Regions from separate parts of the Streptococcus sp. ELY_86 genome, predicted to be linked through region 2. Evidence: predicted binding sites of a transcription regulator. Region 2 holds the regulator's gene; the other holds the start of a gene.
The links. Region 2 encodes Rex, which represses fermentation and respiration genes when NADH is low (regulators of the CRP and FNR family bind a similar motif). Its sites were predicted from a motif close to TTGTGAANTANTTCACAA; they were not measured.

Region 1 (4,420 bases), on a different contig from region 2:
GAAGCGCTTGGGCCAAGTCCTTACCTGTCAGTTCTTTTTTATTCTTGATGCTTTGGGCAAAACCGCGGAAAAGCTGAGAAGTGATAACACCTGAGTTCCCGCGCGCTCCCATCAGCAATCCTTTAGAAAGAATTTGACCGACTTCTCCAACTGTTGAAGCCGGTTTATCAGAGACTTCCTTAGCACCATTGTCCATGGTCATGCTCATATTGGTACCTGTATCACCATCCGGGACAGGAAAGACATTCAGTGAATTGACATACTCTGCTTGTTTACCAAGGCGTGTTGCAGCTGCCTGAACCATCCCTTGGAATAAACTTGTTGTAATATTAGCCACTAATCTTCTCCCACAACTTTAATATTTTGTACATAGACATTAACCGTATCAGCAGAAATGCCCAGCTGATTTTCAAGATTAAACTTAACGCGCTCTTGGATATTTTTAGATACTTCACTGATTTTAACACCGTAACTCATCACAGTGTATACATCAACTGAAATACCGGCATCTGTTGATTTTATGACAACACCCTTAGAATAGTTTTCCTTGCGCAGCAGTGCCTGAAAATTATCTTTGATAGCACTCTTGCTGGCCATGCCGACTACCCCGAAGATTTCATTGGCTGAACCGCCAACAACTGTGGCAATCACGTCATCTGACAATTCAATTTGACCGTCTTTTGTGTTAATTTTTACTGTCATTTCGCTACCTCAAAAAGTTTTTATCAGCTTATTTTACCATAATATAGATATCTTGTAAAAAATTAACAAAAAAAGAGTCCGAAGACTCTTCTTTCATTTTAAACACGTTCTACTTTACCAGATTTAAGCGCACGCGCTGAAGCCCAAACTTTTTTAGGTTTTCCGTCAATAAGAACAGTCACTTTTTGAAGATTTGGTTTTGCTGTGCGTTTGGTTTTGTTCATTGCGTGTGAACGGTTATTTGCTGACACAGTTCTGCGTCCTGTAAAATAACATACTTTAGCCATTTATCTGTCATCCTCCTGCTTAGTCTAGGGGTGAAGTCACCACATACCGTAATATTATAGCAAAATACCAATCGTTTGACAATAGGTCTTCAAACATTTTTCCAGAACTGCGGCTTAGCACAGATGTGAAAATTCTAAAATGACGTTAGCCAGTTGAAAATATGAAAAAAACACCTTAAGACCTATCACACAAATCTTAAAGTGTTGCTTGCAGCTAACTAATGCCGATTACAGGACTTGAACCTGTGACCTACGCGTTACGAGTGCGTTGCTCTACCAGCTGAGCTAAATCGGCTAACAGTAATATTTTACTATTTCTAAAAATTTTGTCAATAGAATAGGCGCAGCCATTTAAGAATCTTCTGAGAAATGGCTATCCTTCGATAAGTTAATGTTCCCTTTTTGCTTCCATAACTGATATAAACTTTTCAACACTACAGCAATAAAAACAATTAGGGCAAACAACAAAAGAAACAAGAAAATAGCTAGGGGCTTAAACAACGTCCAAATCATCACAATGAGCACGTAAAGACCGATTAAAAGACCCATCAGAAAAGTCAGCGCAAGATAAAAAGCCAACCAAACAATTAAAGAGCGAAGCTTTTTCCCTTTTGGAACGTCAAACAGAACATGAAAAATAATCTCAGTAATTGCTTCTATCATACAAGCTCCTTATCAATTCTCTGCTTTGAAAATCTCGTTTTATTCAGTATAACAAAAAATCCCGCCTAGGCGAGATTTTTTGTTACTTCTATGGTCAGACAATTAAGCTTTACCTTCTGAACCAAAGACATCAATACGTTCTTCAACTGCTTCTTGGATAGCTTTAGCGCCATCAGCCAAGAATTTACGTGGGTCAAAGAGTTTTTTCTTATCGTATTCAGCTTCATTTGCATCATAAGCACGCGCAAAGGCACGAGTTGCATTTGAGAATGCAATTTGACATTCAGTGTTAACGTTGACTTTAGCAACACCAAGTTTGATAGCTTCGCGAATTTGATCATCAGGAATACCTGAGCCACCGTGAAGCACGATTGGGAAACCTGGAACAGCTTCTGTTAATTTCTTCAAGTGGCCAAGGTCAAGACCTTCCCAGTTTTCTGGATATGGACCGTGGATGTTACCAATACCTGCTGCCAAAAAGTCAATGCCAGTTTCAACCATTGCTTTAGCATCTTCGATTGGTGCCAATTCACCGCGGCCGACGATACCGTCTTCTTCACCGCCGATAGTACCAACTTCAGCTTCAACTGAAATACCTTTAGCATGTGCTTTTTCAACAACTTCTTTAGCTTTTTCAAGGTTTTCTTCAACTGGAAGGTGTGAACCGTCAAACATGATAGAAGTGTAACCAACTTCGATACATTCAAGCGCATCTTCATAGTGACCATGGTCAAGGTGAATTGCAACTGGTACAGTAATACCCATTGATTCTACAAGAGTTTCAATCAAAACTTTACAAAGTTTGTAACCGCCCATGTATTTTGCAGCACCCATTGACGTTTGGATAAGAACTGGAGCTTTTTTGCTTTCCGCTGCACGCAGGATCGCTTGTGTCCATTCAAGGTTGTTTGTGTTAAATCCACCAACTGCATAACCGTTGTCACGAGCTGCTTGGACAAATTTTTCTGCTGAAACGATTGCCATTTTTAAAGGCCTCCTAAATATTTTTTGGGTCAAACCCATTACATTGTTTATTTTATCACTTTTACAGTAAAATTTCCAGCCTTTTCTTGAAAACTCATCAAAACAAAAAAGCCGGCCAAAGGCCAGCTGATATGCGGAGAGAGGGACTTGAACCCTCACGACCAAAAGCGGTCACAAGATCCTTAGTCTTGCGCGTCTGCCAATTCCGCCATCCCCGCAGCAACAAAATAAATTATATCAACTTCCTATATTGCTGTCAAGGATATTTCCCATATTTTTATAAAAATCCTCAAATTGTCTTTTTCTTAAAAGTTCTAACATGAAGTTAGCCGGCTGGATAGTTGAAAAGGTGACACAGAGAAGTCCTGGACATCACTGCAGCCGACATTATACATATTAGAGAGGCACTGAAAATAAGGTTCTTATATGTCGATGAGAAGTAAGTTAAAAAATCCAGAAAAATAATCAAAAGATTTCTCCAAAATGAGTAATTAATAACAATACTGAAAATCCCCTTGAATTTTTCTGTCAAAAGACCTAGACTATAGGCGTATTCGTTTTGTTAATCAATTTTCTTTAGCACAATGAGCATAAAAATCACATTTATTTAAAGGATATTCAGTATGAATACTTTAGCTTTCGAGGCGTTCGAATCTTTGGATGCTGATAATCTTGCTCAAATTCAAGGTCAAGGCTGGGTTGGCGCTGGAGTTGGCTATAATACACCATTATAAAGAGGTTGAGTTAAATATATGATATATGCTATTTACTCGTTAATATTATTAAGTTTTGCAGTATTAGTCTTAATTTCTAAGCGGAGTCAAAGTGGTGCTGTCAAGCTTATCTGTTTTGGAATTTTTATACTGGAATGCATCTTAGTAATAGCTAATATGTTTTTTTCATTTTTGAATTAAACAATATTTTGTTAGTCGGATATCTATTCAATTAATTCTATGCTACTTAAGGTTGGTCCCATATGACTTACGATAATGGCTCTCTTGCTGTTTATTATAGTTATATGGGGCTTTTTTTGATAGACAGCAAAAGCTCTGCAATCTCCAAAGCCATTACCTGCTGCGGAGATTACAGAGCCTAATTTGTCTAAATCTTATGTTATTATCAGTGACTGTTTTCGACTGCTGCTGTCACAAAGGCCGTATATAATTCCTCAGGACGATTAGGACGTGATTGCAGTTCCGGATGGTACTGGGCTGCAACAAAGAATTTCTTGTCTGAGAGTTCCACAACTTCTACCAAACGATTGTCCGGAGATACTCCTGAAAAGACAAAGCCGGCTTCTTCAAACTGCTGACGATAGGCATTGTTAAATTCATAGCGATGGCGGTGGCGGCGCTGAACAACGTCTTGGTTGTCATAGGCCGCTGCTGCCTTACTGCCCGGTTTCAGCTTACATGGGTAAAGCCCCAGACGCAGTGTACCGCCCATATCCTCGATATCAATTTGATCGCGCATAATATCGATAACCGGATACTTAGTGTCCGGATCCAGTTCAGCAGAATTAGCCCCTTCAAGATTGAGCACATGACGGGCGTATTCCACACAGGTCAGCTGCATGCCAAGGCAGATACCAAGCATAGGCACATCATTTTCACGCGCATAGCGAATGGCTTCGATTTTTCCTTCGGTACCGCGGTGGCCAAAGCCGCCCGGCACAATAATCCCATCTGCACTTTTCAGCAATTCAGCAACATTGTCAGCAGTGACGTCATTAGCATTGATCCAATCGAAATCAATAGCCGTATCATTGACATAGCCTGAATGTT
Region 2 (4,420 bases):
TGCACGCTGTTCAGGTACAGGGCTTCTTTGATATTCCGGTTGATAATCTGTTCACTACTCCTTTGTTTGCTGAACACTATACTAAATTGGGCTTATATGGGGAGGACATTGTAGTTGTCAGTCCTAAAAATTCAGGCATCAAGCGCGCCCGCAGTTTAGCTCAGTATTTGGATGCTCCGATTGCTATCATTGATTACGCTCAGGATGATGATTCCTCGCGTGAAGAAGGCTATATTATCGGTGACGTTGCAGGCAAGAAAGCCATTCTCATTGATGATATTCTAAATACCGGAAAAACATTTGCAGAGTCTGCTAAAATCGTTGAACGCGGAGGCGCTACTGAAATCTATGCTGTCGCCAGCCATGGATTGTTCGCCAGCGGAGCCACAGAAATTTTGCAGGCTGCTCCAATTAAAGATATTTTGATTACAGATTCTGTTTACACTGATCAAAAGTTACCTGATAATTTGCATTATCTTTCTGCCAGCGAACTGATTGCAGATGCCATTATCCGTATTCACGAAAGACGGCCTGTCAGTCCTTTGTTTGCTTATGACCGTAAAGGAGATGAATCCTAAATTTGATTTATTTTGATAACGCTGCAACTACTCCTCTGACACCTTCTGTTGTTCAGGCTATGACTGAAGTGATGACCGATACCTTTGGCAATCCTTCCAGCATTCACTCTTACGGCAGGGCTGCCGGCAAAGTGCTGCGGGGCTGCCGGCAAAGTGTTGCTCAAGTGTTTGAGGTTCCATCAAGAAATATTATTTTTACGTCCGGCGGAACAGAAAGCAACAACACTGCACTCAAAGGTTATGCTCTTGCTCATCAGGATCAAGGAAAACATATTATTTCAACAGCTATTGAACATCATTCTGTTTTAAACAGTCTTCATTATTTGGAAAAGCGTTTCGGTTTTGAAGTGACCTATTTGAATCCTGTTGACGGCTGCATTTCTGCCCGGCAGGTTAGAGATTCTTTGCGTGAGGACACTGTTTTAGTATCGGTTATGTTTGCTAATAATGAAACAGGAGATGTGCTGCCAATCAAAGAGATCGGCAGCCTTCTTAAAGACCATCAAGCTGTTTTTCATGTTGATGCTGTCCAAGCTGCAGGCAAGATTCCTATTCATCCTAAGGATTTAAACATTGATTTTCTGTCAGCTTCTGCCCACAAATTTCACGGTCCTAAAGGAGTTGGCATCCTCTATGCTGATGATCTTCATTTTGACAGTCTCCTTCATGGCGGTGAACAGGAGGAAAAACGTCGGGCCAGCACGGAAAATCTTATCAGTATTGCAGGTCTGACGCAGGCTTTAGTCGATGCCCAAGCTCATCAACAAAAACATCTGGAAGATGTCAGCAAGCTCAAAAAGATACTCTTAGAGGGCTTAGAGGGAGTTGATTATTATCTCAATTCAAACGAAGATGCCCTGCCTTATGTGATTAATATCGGATTTCCCGGATATAACAACGGAATTCTGCTGACTCAGTTAGATTTGGCTGGTTTTGCGATTTCAACAGGTTCTGCCTGCACAGCCGGCACTGTTGATCCCAGTCATGTTTTAGCAGCAAAATACGGAGCGGAGTCCCCCCGTCTGCAAGAATCTGTTCGTATCAGTTTTTCAGATTTGAACCAACCAGATGAGGCCAAAGCTCTAGCTGCAAAAATAAAGGAGATTGTAGGAAAATAAAATGGCTTTTGAAAAAACAGTAAATTTACCTGATTGTAAATACAGCTATACCATCAGTCCCAGCGTAAAAAGATTCACTCTGCGGGACACTGCCTTTACTCAAAACAAGCTGGGAAATTATGAACTCAGCCGCCTTTTAGAAAAGGTCCCCAACAGCGGCGACGGCTTTTCTCTGAAAATTACCATTAACAAAGATTTGACCGGCTTTAAACTGACCATTACAGACAAATCCGGACTGCGACCCGTTAATATCTTTAAATCCGAGAAAAACCAAATCATCCAGGATAAGTTTTATTTCTTAATGAACAGTTTGGCTGAGCGTGACATCTTTGTGAAAAAGGAAAATTAAGCTGACTTCAGCACAGTGCTTCTGCTGCCTGCTGAAAACATATTTTTAATAAAACAAGGGAGAGGGTGGGCTGAAACTTCGATAGCTTTTCGGAGTTCCAGCTTCCTTCTTTTTACGTGTATAAGTAAAACTGAGATCCTTTCATAAGAAAAACTTATGCCAACTTCAAAGAAAAGATGTTGCAATTTTCACAATCTTTTTTTAAAATAGTAGTACATAGCAAAGGAGATAAGTATGGTTACTCTTGACAAATCTATTCCCAAAGCGACAGCGAAGCGCCTATCACTTTATTATCGTATTTTTAAACGGTTCCATTCGGAAAATATTGAAAAGGCAAGCTCTAAGCAGATTGCTGAAGCGATTGGTATTGATTCAGCAACCGTTCGCCGTGATTTTTCTTATTTTGGCGAGCTGGGACGCCGCGGTTTTGGCTATGATGTCAAAAAATTAATGAATTTTTTTGCAGATATTCTCAACGACACTTCTACGACTAATGTGTTGCTTGTCGGGGTCGGCAATATCGGCCGTGCTCTTCTCCATTATCGTTTTCATGAGCGCAATAAGATGAAAATAGCTATGGCTTTTGACACCGACGACAATGAGCAGGTCGGCCAGCTCACTGATGACGGTGTTCCCATTTACGGTATTTCCAGTATCAAGGAAAAATTAGCCGGAACAGATGTTAAAACAGCAATTTTGACTGTTCCCAGCAGCAAAGCCCAGGAAGTTGCTGATACGTTGGTTGAAGCCGGTATCAAAGGAATTTTGTGCTTTTCACCGGTTCACCTGTCACTTCCAAAGGGAGTTGTTGCTCAGTATGTTGATTTAACCAGCGAATTACAGACGCTATTATATTTTATGAATCAAGAAAAAAATTCGAAGAATTGACAAAGTAAGGAGGGTCTATGACCAAATCCAGACCAATTATCGGTATTTCGGGTAATGAAAGACCACACGCAAAATTTCCTGATATACTGTGGTCCTATACACCATCCGGCTATGTTAAGGGAGTACAGAAGGCCGGCGGTCTTCCGCTCGTGATTCCTGTCAGTGAGCCGAATCTTGCCGCATCTTATGTTTCCATGGTTGACAAGCTTATTTTAACAGGCGGTCAAAATGTCGACCCTGTTTTTTATGGGGAAGATAAGGATACCAGCGATGATGATTTTTATTTAGCGCGTGATTTGTTCGAATTTGCTCTTGTTGAAGAAGCCATTAAACAGGAAAAACCGATTTTCTCTGTCTGCAGGGGCACACAGCTGATGAATATTGCTTTGGGAGGAACACTCAATCAAGATATAGAAGACCACTGGCAAGACGAACCGAGTGACTATCTCAGCCAAAACATGTTGATAAAGGCTGATACTGCCTTGGAAAAAATTTACGGTACTTCTGCCTCTATCAATTCCTTTCATCATCAGAGCATCAAGCGGCTGGCCGATGACTTAGAAGTCATTGCCTATGATCCTGCTGATGACACTATTGAAGCAGTAACATCTACTAATTCCGATATTAATTTTTTGGGGGTTCAATGGCACCCTGAACTGCTGTTTGAGTCACGAGAAGAAGATCAAAAACTTTTTAACTACGTCGTTAATGAACTTTAAATAAGATCCGTCTCTTCACGGAAACTGTAATATTCCTTCTTCCCGACTATAATATGATCCAAAAAAACGATTCCTAAATCATCACAGGATCGTTTTATTTTTTCTGTAAACGCCAAATCATTTTCACTGGGATAGGTTGAACCTGAAGGATGGTTATGGACAACGATAAGCGAGGTTGCCATACTTTTGCAGGCATAGTGCAGAATTTCCCTGGGTTCGGCAACAGAACGCCTGACGCTGCCGATAAAAATGATTTTCTTTTTGATAATACGGTTCTGTGTATCCAGATAAATGGCAACCAGATGTTCCTGTCTTTTATCGCCCAGTTCGGCCATCATAACTTTTGCTAAGCGTTCGCTGCTTAAAATGCGTTCTTTAAAACTATATTCTGATTGATTAATTCTCTTCGAAAATTCCAGAATGGCCTTGATTTCTATTGACTTCAACTGACTGATACCTGCAATCGTCTGCAGTTCCTCAATTGATAAGGTGCGAAAATCAGCTATGCTGTCCAAACGCTCTAAAATGTTGTTAGACAAATTTAAAACATGGTCTTTTCTGTTACCGGTCCTTAGTATAATCGCCAACAGCTCCTGATTGCTGAGGCTTTCAGGACCATAAGTCAGCAGGCGCTCCCGCGGCAGCAGAGCTTCTTTTGTAAATTCTATACTGTACATTCATTTACCCTCCACTACTACTATTCGTATTTGTTCCGATATTTTCTCAGTAAAAATCAAAACGGCTTCTACCGATACCCAGTAGAAGCCA

Region 1: the regulator Rex is predicted to act here: its motif matches at 2,680-2,697, upstream of AC4HAN_RS08365 (class II fructose-bisphosphate aldolase).

Annotation. Positions count from the first base shown of each region.
Region 1 is NZ_JBZFUK010000006.1:29,944-34,363, forward strand. Features, by position in the region: gene AC4HAN_RS08340 (DAK2 domain-containing protein) at 1-337, opposite strand, end outside; gene AC4HAN_RS08345 (Asp23/Gls24 family envelope stress response protein) at 337-702, opposite strand; gene rpmB (50S ribosomal protein L28) at 801-989, opposite strand; tRNA gene AC4HAN_RS08355 (tRNA-Thr) at 1,212-1,284, opposite strand; gene AC4HAN_RS08360 (hypothetical protein) at 1,341-1,652, opposite strand; gene AC4HAN_RS08365 (class II fructose-bisphosphate aldolase) at 1,755-2,636, opposite strand; tRNA gene AC4HAN_RS08370 (tRNA-Leu) at 2,769-2,854, opposite strand; gene pyrG (CTP synthase) at 3,756-4,420, opposite strand, start outside.
Region 2 is NZ_JBZFUK010000001.1:69,763-74,182, reverse strand. Features, by position in the region: gene AC4HAN_RS00360 (ribose-phosphate diphosphokinase) at 1-578, shown strand, start outside; gene AC4HAN_RS00355 (cysteine desulfurase family protein) at 581-1,696, shown strand; gene AC4HAN_RS00350 (DUF1831 domain-containing protein) at 1,698-2,045, shown strand; gene AC4HAN_RS00345 (redox-sensing transcriptional repressor Rex) at 2,280-2,933, shown strand; gene AC4HAN_RS00340 (gamma-glutamyl-gamma-aminobutyrate hydrolase family protein) at 2,951-3,652, shown strand; gene radC (RadC family protein) at 3,649-4,329, opposite strand.